One region of the Sorangium sp. So ce145 genome, then DNA from elsewhere that is predicted to be linked to it. Evidence: predicted binding sites of a transcription regulator. Region 1 holds the regulator's gene; each other region holds the start of a gene.

The links. Region 1 encodes HrcA, which represses chaperone genes, less so after heat shock. Its sites were predicted from a motif close to GNTAGCACTCNCCNNNGGNGAGTGCTANC; they were not measured.
Region 2: groES (co-chaperone GroES) is a predicted target of HrcA. The motif match lies at 2,326-2,354, and genes of this name have one in related genera.
Region 3: groES (co-chaperone GroES) is a predicted target of HrcA. The motif match lies at 1,292-1,320, and genes of this name have one in related genera.

What each region holds. Positions count from the first base shown of each region.
Region 1 is NZ_CP150315.1:14,292-17,824, forward strand. It holds gene WMF34_RS00045 (hypothetical protein) at 1-408, opposite strand, end outside; gene hrcA (heat-inducible transcriptional repressor HrcA) at 801-1,844, shown strand; gene WMF34_RS00055 (RluA family pseudouridine synthase) at 1,837-2,826, opposite strand; gene WMF34_RS00060 (response regulator transcription factor) at 3,096-3,533, shown strand, end outside.
Region 2 is NZ_CP150315.1:8,255,480-8,259,012, reverse strand. It holds gene WMF34_RS30410 (GNAT family N-acetyltransferase) at 1-138, opposite strand, end outside; gene groL (chaperonin GroEL) at 267-1,895, opposite strand; gene groES (co-chaperone GroES) at 1,929-2,219, opposite strand; gene WMF34_RS30395 (hypothetical protein) at 2,672-3,277, shown strand; gene WMF34_RS30390 (hypothetical protein) at 3,277-3,533, shown strand, end outside.
Region 3 is NZ_CP150315.1:3,815,744-3,819,276, forward strand. It holds gene WMF34_RS14505 (NUDIX hydrolase) at 1-491, opposite strand, end outside; tRNA gene WMF34_RS14510 (tRNA-Glu) at 638-712, opposite strand; tRNA gene WMF34_RS14515 (tRNA-Gln) at 752-825, opposite strand; gene groES (co-chaperone GroES) at 1,439-1,735, shown strand; gene groL (chaperonin GroEL) at 1,804-3,492, shown strand.

The DNA.
Region 1 (3,533 bases):
CCGCCAGGCCGAGAACATCAGCACCTCGTCGATGTCGTGCGCGCGGAGGATCCGGCTGAAGTCCGAGAGCGCGAGCGCGAGGCGGCAGTCGAAGACGTCGTGCGGGTTTCCCGCGCGTTGATGGGCCGGCAGCGCCGTCCGGTAGAGGACCCCGCCGACCCCCTGCATCAGCCGCACCGGAGCGAGCACGCCCGGCGCGCGCTGCACGGGCTCGAACGCGATCTTCCGCTGCGTGAGCGCCGCGCGGCATTGCTCCGCGCTCATGGCCGCGTAGCGCGCCGACGGGTGCTTCGCCCAGTCCTGGTGGTACCTGACCTTCGGCTTGCCCTGCGCGCTCGGCGCGGCGGCGAGGGGGCCGAGCGCGAGGGCGAGCGCGCAGGCAGCGGCGGCATGGCGTGCAAGCGGCATCGTTGCGGTACATCCTCGTGTGAAGCAAGTCAGGCCGACCCTCTCGGGGGGCCAAGGGACCACGTGCACCTGTCACGTGTATCGAGTGGCCGAGTGGCCGAGTGGCCGAGTGGCCGAGTGGCCGAGTGACCGAGTGGCCGAGTGGCCGGCCGCGCCGCCATCCGGTGGAGCGGGGCCCCCGTGCGCGGGGTGGCACCTGCCCGATCCTACCGCGACATTTGACCGGGCCGCGCGATCCCCTCAAAATGGGTCGCATGCGTGTCCGTGGGTCCAGCGCCCGCACGCGCAGCTTGACGTACGGGAGCGAAGGTCCGGCCCGCATGGCTTCCCGGTCCGGGCGGTCCCTGTCCAGGTAGCCACGGCGGCGCGCTTGTACGCTGCATGCAACTGACATGGGTGATCTTTCCAACCGAGCTCGAAAGATCCTTTTCGCCGCGGTCACCGAGTTCATTGCAACGGGCGACCCAGTTGGCAGCAGGACGCTCGCCCGGAAGTACGGGCTGGATCTCTCGGCTGCCTCGATCCGCAACGTGCTCGCCGACCTCGAGGAGGCCGGGTACCTCCACCAGCCGCACACCTCCGCCGGGCGGATCCCGACCGATCGCGCGCTCCGGCTGTTCATCGACGCGCTCGTCGAGCTCCGGTCGCTGTCCCCCGAGCAGCAGGCCGAGCTGAGCGCGAGGTTCACCGAGATCTACGCGGGGGCGAACGATCCGCTCCGCGAGACCGGGCGCTACCTCTCGGAGCTGTCCGGCGCCGCGGCGGTCGTCGCGGCGCCGCGGGCGGAGCTCCGCGCCCTCGCCCAGCTGCGCTTCATCCCGACCAAGCCCGGGCAGCTGCTCGCGGTGCTCGTCTTCGCCGACGGCTCGGTCGCGAACCGCTTCATCTCGGTCGACGAGGCGATCAACGAGGGCGAGCTCACCCGGATCCACAACCTGCTCACCGACGTCATCGAGGGGCGCACCCTCGGCGAGATCCGGGACCTGTTCGCCCGCCGCCTCGCGGACGAGCGCCTCCAGATCGACGCGCTGAGGCGCCGCGCCTTCGAGCTCGGCAGCAAGGCGACGGCCGACGTGACCCCGCGGAGCGAGGTCGTCATCGAGGGGCAGAACCGGCTGATCGATCTGCCTGAGTACGCCGACGTCGACCGGCTCAAGAAGCTGATGAAGGCGCTCGAGGAGCGCGAGGAGCTCGTCGATCTGCTCGACCGGACGCTCGCCGCCGGCGCGGGCGAGGTCACCGTGTTCGTCGGCAGCGAGGCGGGCGACCTTGGCGGAGGCCAGCTCAGCCTCGTCGCCGCGCCGTACATGGAGAACGGCCGCGTCGCCGGGACCGTGGGCGTGCTCGGCCCGACGCGGATGGACTACGCGAAGGTCATGCCGCTTGTCGACGCCACGGCCGCGGCGATGACCGAGGTCCGCGGCAAGGTCAAGTAGCGCCCTTCCGCTGCGGCGCGCGGAGCCGCTCGAGCACGTCGTCGAAGTCCGGGGGCGGCGGCGCCTGGAAGCGCATCGGCCGGTCGTCGGCCGGGTGGTCGAAGCCGAGCTCGGCCGCGTGGAGCATCAGCCGCGCGGCCGGGACCTTCGTCCGTCGGTAATCCCGCACGTAGACGGTCTCGCCGACGAGCGGGTGCCCGGCCTCCGCGAGGTGGATGCGGATCTGGTGCGTGCGTCCCGTCTCGAGCCGGCACGCGACGAGCGTCACGCCCCCGGCGCCGGCCCCCTCCTGCGGCCCTCGGAGCACCTCGATCGGCTCCACGTGCGTCACCGCGAGCTGCCCCTCGCGCCGCCCGTCTCGCGCCGAGCCGCGCAGCCCGTCGCCCCGATCCTCGACGAGGTAGCTGCGGTAGGTGCCGCGCGGGACGGCGCCGTGCGCGAGCGCCAGGTACTGCCGGTGCATCGCGCGGACGCGGAGCTGCTGCGCGAGGTGCTTCTTCGCGGCGAGCGTCCGCGCGAAGACCAGCAGCCCGCTCGTCCCCTTGTCGAGGCGCTGCACCACGCCGAGCGGCGCGCGCCCGCGCAGGCGGTCGCGCCTGGCCAGCACCTCGCGCACCAGCGCGTCGAGGGTCGCGGCCTGCTCCGCGGGGGCCTCGTCGCCGTACGGGATGGTGCTCACCCCGGCGGGCTTGTTCACCACGACGACGCTCGCGTCCGCGTAGACCACGAGCTCGCCCTCGAGCTTGCGCCGCCGCACCGTCTCGGGCCTCGGCGCGTGCAATCGGATCTCGATCAGCTCGCCGCCGAGCACCCGCCGACGGGCGCTCGTCGCCACCGCGCTCCCGACCAGCACCTTGCCGGTCTCGATCAACCGGCGCGCGTCGGACCACGAGACCTCGGCCAGCGCACGGACGGCCCCGTCCAGCGGGCGCCGATCCAGCTCGGCGGGAACCGTCCAGCGGCCGTCCTGCGGAGGTCGCACCTGGGCGGCCGGGTGGACGCCGCTCGTTTCGGCGGCTTTGTCTTCGTGGCTCGGCGGAGTGGCGGGTCGGAGCGGACGCATGTAGAGCTCACCGGGGCGCCTCGGCTCCGCCCACCAGCGTGGGACCGGGCTCTACCGGCGCGGAAAAACGCGCCTCCGCGGGGCCCGCGGGGGCGAAATACACCGCGAATGTTGACACATCGCGCGACGGGGGCCGAAGATATCCAGAGCCGTCATCGCTTTCTCGCCATCTGAGAGGAGACCCGTTCGTGGCCAGCACCCTTCTCGCCGTAGACGACAGCGTGACCATGCGCAAAGTGCTCGAAATCACCTTTGCGGGTCAGGATTTCCGCGTCGTGACGGCGAGCAGCGCCGACGCTGCGCTGCAGAAGCTCAAGAGCGATAAACCCGACCTGGTGATCGCCGACGTCACGCTCGAGCCGAAGAACGGCTACGAGCTGTGCAAGGCGATCAAGCAGGCCTCACCGGCGACGCCCGTCCTGATCCTGTCGTCCAAGCAGAACCCGTTCGACCCCGCGAAGGGATCGGGCGCGCAAGCGGACGATCACATGGACAAGCCGTTCGACACCCAGCAGATGATCGACAAGGTCAAGAAGCTGCTGGCGTCGCGCGGCGAAGCGAAGCCCGCCGCCGCAGCGGCCCCTGCTGCCGCGGCGCCTGCGCCCGCGCGCTCTCCTGCGGCGCAG
Region 2 (3,533 bases), 4.6 Mb from region 1:
CGCGCGCCCGGGCCAGGCGCCAGGGAAGCGCGCGCCGGACAGGGCCTCGGCCTCGGCGCGATCTCCGCGGATGACCGCCTCGAGCAGGGGCAGCGAGACCGGGGTGAGCGCCAGGCGCTCGGTAGTCAGGGTGCTCATCGCGAACCTGCGCCGGATCAGATCACGCGCCGCGGCCCGCCGGAAGTCGAAATGGCGAAGGGCCGACTTCCTGAGGAGGAAGTCGGCCCTCGCCCGCCGGGCTTAGCGGTCAGCGCGGCGCGTCGCGATCAGAAGTCGTGGCCGTGGCCCGCGTGGGCGCCACCAGCCGCCGGCTTCTCCTCCTTCGGCCGCTCGGCGATGAGCGCCTCGGTGGTGAGCATCAGGCTGGCGACGCTGGCCGCGTTCTGGAGCGCCGACCGGACGACCTTGACCGGATCGATGACGCCCATCTCGAGCAGGTTGCCGTAGTCGCCCGACGCCGCGTTGTAGCCGTACGAGTCCTTGCCGTCGCGCACCTTCTGCACGACGATCGAGCCCTCTTCCCCGGCGTTGGCCGAGATCTGGCGGAGGGGCTCCTCGATGGCGCGGCGGATGATGTTCACGCCGAACCGCTGCTCGTCGTTGACCTTGAGCTTCTCGAGCGAGCTCTGCGCGCGGATGAGCGCCACGCCGCCGCCCGGGACGATGCCCTCCTCGACGGCCGCGCGGGTCGCGTGGAGCGCGTCCTCGACGCGGGCCTTCTTCTCCTTCATCTCGGTCTCGGTCGCAGCGCCGACCTTGACGACCGCGACGCCGCCCACGAGCTTCGCGAGCCGCTCCTGGAGCTTCTCGCGGTCGTAGTCGCTCGTCGTGTTCTCGATCTGAGCGCGGATCTCCTGCTGCCGGGCCTTGATCTTGTCCTTCTTGCCCTGGCCGCCGACGATCGTGGTGTTGTCCTTGTCGATGATGACGGTCTTGGCGCGGCCGAGATCGCTGATCGTGACGTTCTCGAGCTTGAGGCCGAGCTCCTCCGCGATCACCTGGCCGTCCGTCAGGGTGGCGATGTCCTTCAGCATCTCCTTGCGGCGATCACCGAAGCCCGGCGCCTTGACGGCCGCGCAGTGCAGCGTGCCGCGGAGCTTGTTCACGACGAGGGTCGCGAGCGCCTCGCCCTCGACGTCCTCGGCGATGATGAGGAGCTGCTTCTGGCTCTTGGCGATCGCCTCGAGCACCGGGAGCAGGTCCTTCATGTTGGAGATCTTCTTCTCCGAGATGAGGATGTAGCAGTCCTCGAGGTTCGCCTTCATGGCCTCGGGATCGGTCACGAAGTACGGCGAGAGATAGCCGCGGTCGAACTGCATGCCCTCGACCACGTCGAGGGTCGTGTCGGCGCTCTTGGCCTCCTCGACCGTGATCACGCCCTCCTTGCCGACCTTCTCCATGGCGTCGGCGAGGAGCTTGCCGATCGTCTCGTCGCCGTTCGCGCTGATCGTGCCGACCTGCGCGATCTCCTTCGCGTCCTTGGTCTGCTTGGCGGAGCCGCGGAGGTGCTCGACGATCGCCTCGACCGCCTTGTCGATGCCGCGCTTGATCTCCATCGGGTTGTGCCCGGCCGCGACGAGCTTGGAGCCCTCGCGGTAGATCGCCTGGGCGAGCACCGTCGCGGTGGTCGTCCCGTCGCCGGCGATGTCGCTCGTCTTCGAGGCGACCTCGCGGACCATCTGGGCGCCCATGTTCTCGAAGCGGTTCTCGAGCTCGATCTCCTTGGCGACCGTCACGCCGTCCTTGGTGACCGTCGGCGAGCCGAAGCTCTTCTCGATGACGACGTTGCGCCCCTTCGGGCCGAGGGTGACCTTGACCGCGTCGGCGAGGGCGTTGACCCCCGCGAGGATCATGCTGCGGGCGGACTCGTTGTAGATGATTTCCTTGGCTGCCATGGTGTCTCTCCTAAGTTCCTTCTGTCGCCCGCGTCACTTCTCGATCACGCCGAGGATGTCGTCCTCGCGGAGGATGAGGTGCTCCTCGCCGTCGATCTTGACCTCGGTGCCCGAGTACTTGCCGAAGAGGACGCGATCGCCCTCCTTGACGTCGAGCTTCCGCACGGTACCGTCCTCGGCGACCTTGCCGTTGCCGACGGCGACGACGGTCCCCTCGATCGGCTTCTCTTTCGCGGTGTCCGGAATGTAGAGACCTCCCTTGGTCTTCTCTTCTTCCTTCACGCGCTGAACGATCACGCGGTCCTGGAGCGGTCGAATCTTCATCTTTGCAAGTCCTCCGGGGACGAGCGCCGCGTCCCACGAACGGCGGACCCAGCCGGCACAACGGAGCGCACCGGAAGGCCCCCTACGATTGCAGTCTGGGCACTTTGCTAGCACTCACCTATGGCGAGTGCTAGCGAGCGCGCCGAAGATAGCCACCCCCTGGAGGGTGTCAAGAGTGGCCCCAGGCCGGCACTTTGCGCGTTGGCAGCCAGGCGCAGAGGTGGCTGTAAGTCCTGGAGATCGCAGGGGAAGGTGCGTGGCGCAAGGCTGGGCTCGGCGGAGCCCCTCGGCTAAAATGCGCTTATGAGGGCAAAGCTGCGGCAGCACAGTGACGCGATGCCCTCAGGGCCTCCAGCCCGAGGGAGGCCGTCAGGACGTGTCTGGTTGACCTGAGCGCGCGGTGGCCCGGGTTACGTCGGTATCCAGGGCACCCGCAAAAGTGAGGTGCCGCTGTGAGCCAAGCGATCTCTCTCTCCCCGAGCATGACCCGCTATTTCCAGGAGGTTGTGGACGAGGCGCTCCGAGTTCGGAACGTCGCTGCCACCGAGGCGGCGTCGAGTTACCTCGTCGGTCTGCTCTGTGCTTTTGCTCACCCGGACGAGCATGCCGAGTCTGCCTTCAACCAGCCCCTGACCTTTCTTCTGCGCGACGCGCTGGAAGCCTCCGGAGCCGAGCGTTTCCAGCGGCTGCGTAACCTGGGAGACAGCGTGCTCTACGTGGTCGGCTTCTTCGGCGGCCACATCGAGCTCAAGGGGGTCGATCGCGGCTACGTGGTCGGGGTCGGGTCGACCGCCTACCACCATGCGGCCGCTATGCTGCGCCTCAATGCGCGCGTCGGCCAGGGGCCCGACGTTCTTTCGGAGATGGCCGAGAAATTCGAGCGGTTCGTGAGCGTCCTGAACGATGTGGCCGACGGTACGCTCGCGTCGGGGGCTCGGGACGAGCGCTCGGTGCTCCGGCTGTACGAGCGCTGGGTTCGTACGGGATCGAGCCGCCTCGCGGATGAGCTCGGGGCACGAGGGCTCGTGCCGAGCCGTGGTACGGGCGGGCTCAACTGATGCAGGGGGCGACCTTCCCGTCCCGGATCCAGCAGCACCTGGCGCGCACCTATGCGCTCGATGACGCGCCCGCGGTCGACGATTTCATCCGGCTGACGGACGGCAGCGCACGCGAAGCGCTGCTGATCCGGCACGCCGACGGGGATATCGAGATCGCGCTGCACCTGCCCCGCCGGGCGATCACGCCGGGGCGAGAGCGGACGTTCGACGAGATCTGCCAGATCGTCGAGGGCGTGAGCCACTTCCTCTATGTGGC
Region 3 (3,533 bases), 3.8 Mb from region 1:
AGCGACAGCAGCGCTGTCACCTCGCGCGGATCGGGACGCAGCTCCTCGAGCGCGCGGCGGGTCGTCGCGAGCAGCACGTCCTGCAGCTCGCGATCGACGATGCCCGGCGCGTGATCGTCCTGGCTGCGGCGCGTGCCGAGCCGGACAACGTCGCGCGGCGAGAGCGGCAGGCCGATCTCCTCCTCCGCCTCGCGCAGCGCCCCCGCGAGATCCTCTCCGGCGCGGTAGTGCCCCGACACGGCGACCTCGAGCGCGCCGGGCCAGGTGTCCTTGTCGGGGCTGCGCTGCTGGAAGAGCACCCACGGCTCCGCGGCGCTCCGGCCGCCGTCCGGCTCCAGGCCATCGGGCCCCCGCTCGAGGAGCACCCACACGTGAACGCTCCGGTGCCAGTCGCCGTCGCGGTGAACGAGCCTGCGCGCCTTGCGCACGCCGAGCGGCCGGCCTCCGTCATCGAGGAGGTCAAAAAGCTCCTCTTCGTCCTGCGCCGCCATGCGCCACAGGGTAGCGCAACGTGAACGGAGCAGGACGTCTTCGCTGTGCTGCGTGCTCGCGCACGTCGGATGACGCTGCGCTTCGCGTCGTGCTCGACGCACGACATCAGACGGAAGCAGCAGGAAACGAGGCGAGGAGGGTGAAGTGGCGATCCCAGCGGGAATCGAACCCGCGTTACCGGCGTGAGAGGCCGATGTCCTAACCGCTAGACGATGGGACCTTGTTCTGTGGAGAAGACCGACAGCAGAGCTGAGCGGCCTGGCTGGGGGACAAGGATTCGAACCTTGATAGCAAGAGCCAGAATCTTGCGTCCTGCCGTTAGACGATCCCCCAAGGGGTCAGCGCCGTGTTCATCAGCGCCACGGGCCGCGGAATCTACTTGGGCTGCCTGGATTGTCAAGCGATCAAAATCGGACCCGCCGAAGAAAAATGCCCGCCGCCAAAAATCGCCCCTATTTCGCGTGTTTCGAGCGCTTCGCGGGTGGAGCGAGGCCTCCCCCCTGCTCAACCCCTCGTCGCTCAACCCGCTCCGCCCTCGTTGCATGCCGTCCGTTGACGTCGCTCGTCGCCCGTCGCGCTGCCATCGGTCGCGCTCTCGCCACGATCCGTCCAGGCTGTCTTCCCGCTTGTCGGAGGGGGGCTCGTCCCTGAGGAGGCTCCACGATGTCGCGACCGCGCCTCGCCGTCGCTTCTCCAGACATCTCGGCTTCGCCGTTCGGGACTCTCGGTCCCGGAAAAGTCGCGGCTCCCTGCTGCGTGCCCTTGACGCGCCGGGTGACTGATTTACTTTCGGCCGCGGTTTAGCCACCGGCCTAGGAGAGTGCCAAGACACTGCGATGTCGGGCACTTAGCTCTTGTCGCGCGGGCGGAACGCCCCAGCGGGGGGGCGAACGGGACCTCCGGCGAGCCGATGGTCAGTCAACAAGCCGAGGACGAGGGAGCCAGCATGAAAATCAGGCCGCTGCAGGATCGGATTGTCGTCAAGCGCGTCGAGAGCGAGACGAAGACCAAGGGGGGCATCATCATCCCCGACGCCGCGAAGGAGAAGCCGATCGAGGGGCGCGTCGTCGCGGTGGGCAACGGCAAGGTCCTGAAGGACGGCAAGGTTCGCCCGCTCGATGTGAAGGTCGGGGACAAGGTGCTGTTCGGCAAGTACAGCGGCACCGAGGTGAAGCTCGACGGCGAGGAGCACGTGCTCATCCGCGAGGACGACGTGCTCGCCGTGACCGAGTCCGCCTCCTGAACCAGGTCCGAGGCAACCGAACGCAAGCGTTAGTACACGCGGCCGCGCGGCCGCGAGGGGATTGAGAGATGGCTGCGAAGCAGATCGTTTTTAGCCGCGGCGCCCGCGCCGCGATCCTCAAGGGCGTGAACACGCTCGCCGATGCGGTCAAGGTGACCCTCGGGCCGAAGGGGCGGAACGTCGTCATCGAGAAGAGCTGGGGCTCCCCGGTCGTGACGAAGGACGGCGTCACGGTCGCCAAGGAGGTCGAGCTCGCCGGCAAGCTCGAGAACATGGGCGCCCAGATGGTGCGCGAGGTCGCCTCGAAGACCAGCGACAAGGCCGGCGACGGCACGACGACGGCGACGGTGCTGGCGCAGGCGATCTTCGGCGAGGGCCTCAAGCTCGTCGAGGCCGGCCACAACCCGATGGATCTGAAGCGCGGCATCGACGCGGCGGTCGCGAAGGTCATCGAGGCCGTGCAGAAGGCCGCCAAGCCGACCAAGGACAAGGACCAGATCGCCCAGGTCGCCACGGTCAGCGCCAACGGCGACAAGGAGATCGGCCAGATCCTCGCCGACGCCATGGAGAAGGTCGGCAAGGAGGGCGTGATCACGGTCGAGGAGAACAAGCGCATGACGACGGAGCTCGAGACCGTCGACGGCATGCAGTTCGACCGCGGCTACCTCTCGCCCTACTTCGTGACCGACCCCGAGAAGATGACCGCGGTGCTCACGAACCCGCTCATCCTCGTGCACGAGAAGAAGATCTCGGCCATGGCCGACCTCCTGCCGCTGCTCGAGCAGGTGGTGAAGCAGGGGCGCGAGCTGCTCATCCTCTCCGAGGACGTCGAGGGGGAGGCGCTCGCCACGCTCGTCGTGAACAAGCTGCGCGGCACGATCAAGGTCGCCGCCGTGAAGGCGCCCGGCTTCGGTGATCGCCGCAAGGACATGCTGAAGGACATCGCCATCCTCACGGGCGCGACGCCCTTCATGGAGGACCTCGGCCAGAAGCTCGAGAGCGCCACGGTGCGCGACCTCGGGACGGCCAAGCGGGTCGAGATCGACAAGGACAACACGGTCATCGTCGACGGCCAGGGCGACAAGACGGCCATCAAGGGCCGCATCGAGGCGATCCGCAAGCAGATCGCGGACACGACGAGCGACTACGATCGCGAGAAGCTCCAGGAGCGGCTCGCGAAGCTCGCCGGCGGCGTCGCGGTGGTGAAGGTCGGCGCGGCGACCGAGACCGAGATGAAGGAGAAGAAGGCGCGCGTCGAGGACGCCCTGCACGCGACCCGCGCGGCCGTCGAGGAAGGCATCGTGGTCGGCGGCGGCGTGGCGCTCTTCCGGGCGGCCGCCTCGCTCGAGTCGCTCAAGTTCAACGACGAGCGCGACGTCGGCGTGCGGCTCGTGCGCCGCGCCGTGGAGGCGCCGCTCCGCCAGATCGCCCAGAACGCGGGGGTCGACGGGACGGTGGTCGCGGAGAAGGTCCGGTCGGGCGCGCCGACGTTCGGCTACAACGCCGCGACCGACTCGTACGAGGACCTGCTCGCCGGCGGCGTCATCGATCCGGCCAAGGTCGTGCGGCACGCCATCTCCAACGCGGCCAGCGTCGCCGCGCTGATGCTCACGACCGAGGCCCTCGTCGCCGAGAAGCCCAAGAAGGAGAAGGCCGCGGCCGGCGGGGCTCCCGGTGGCATGGGCGGCATGGGCGGCATGGGGGGTATGGGCGGCATGGGCGGCATGGGCGGCATGGGCGACTTCGACATGGGTTGATCGCCTGTCCGCGCCGCTCTCGGGCTGCCGCCGCCTCCGCG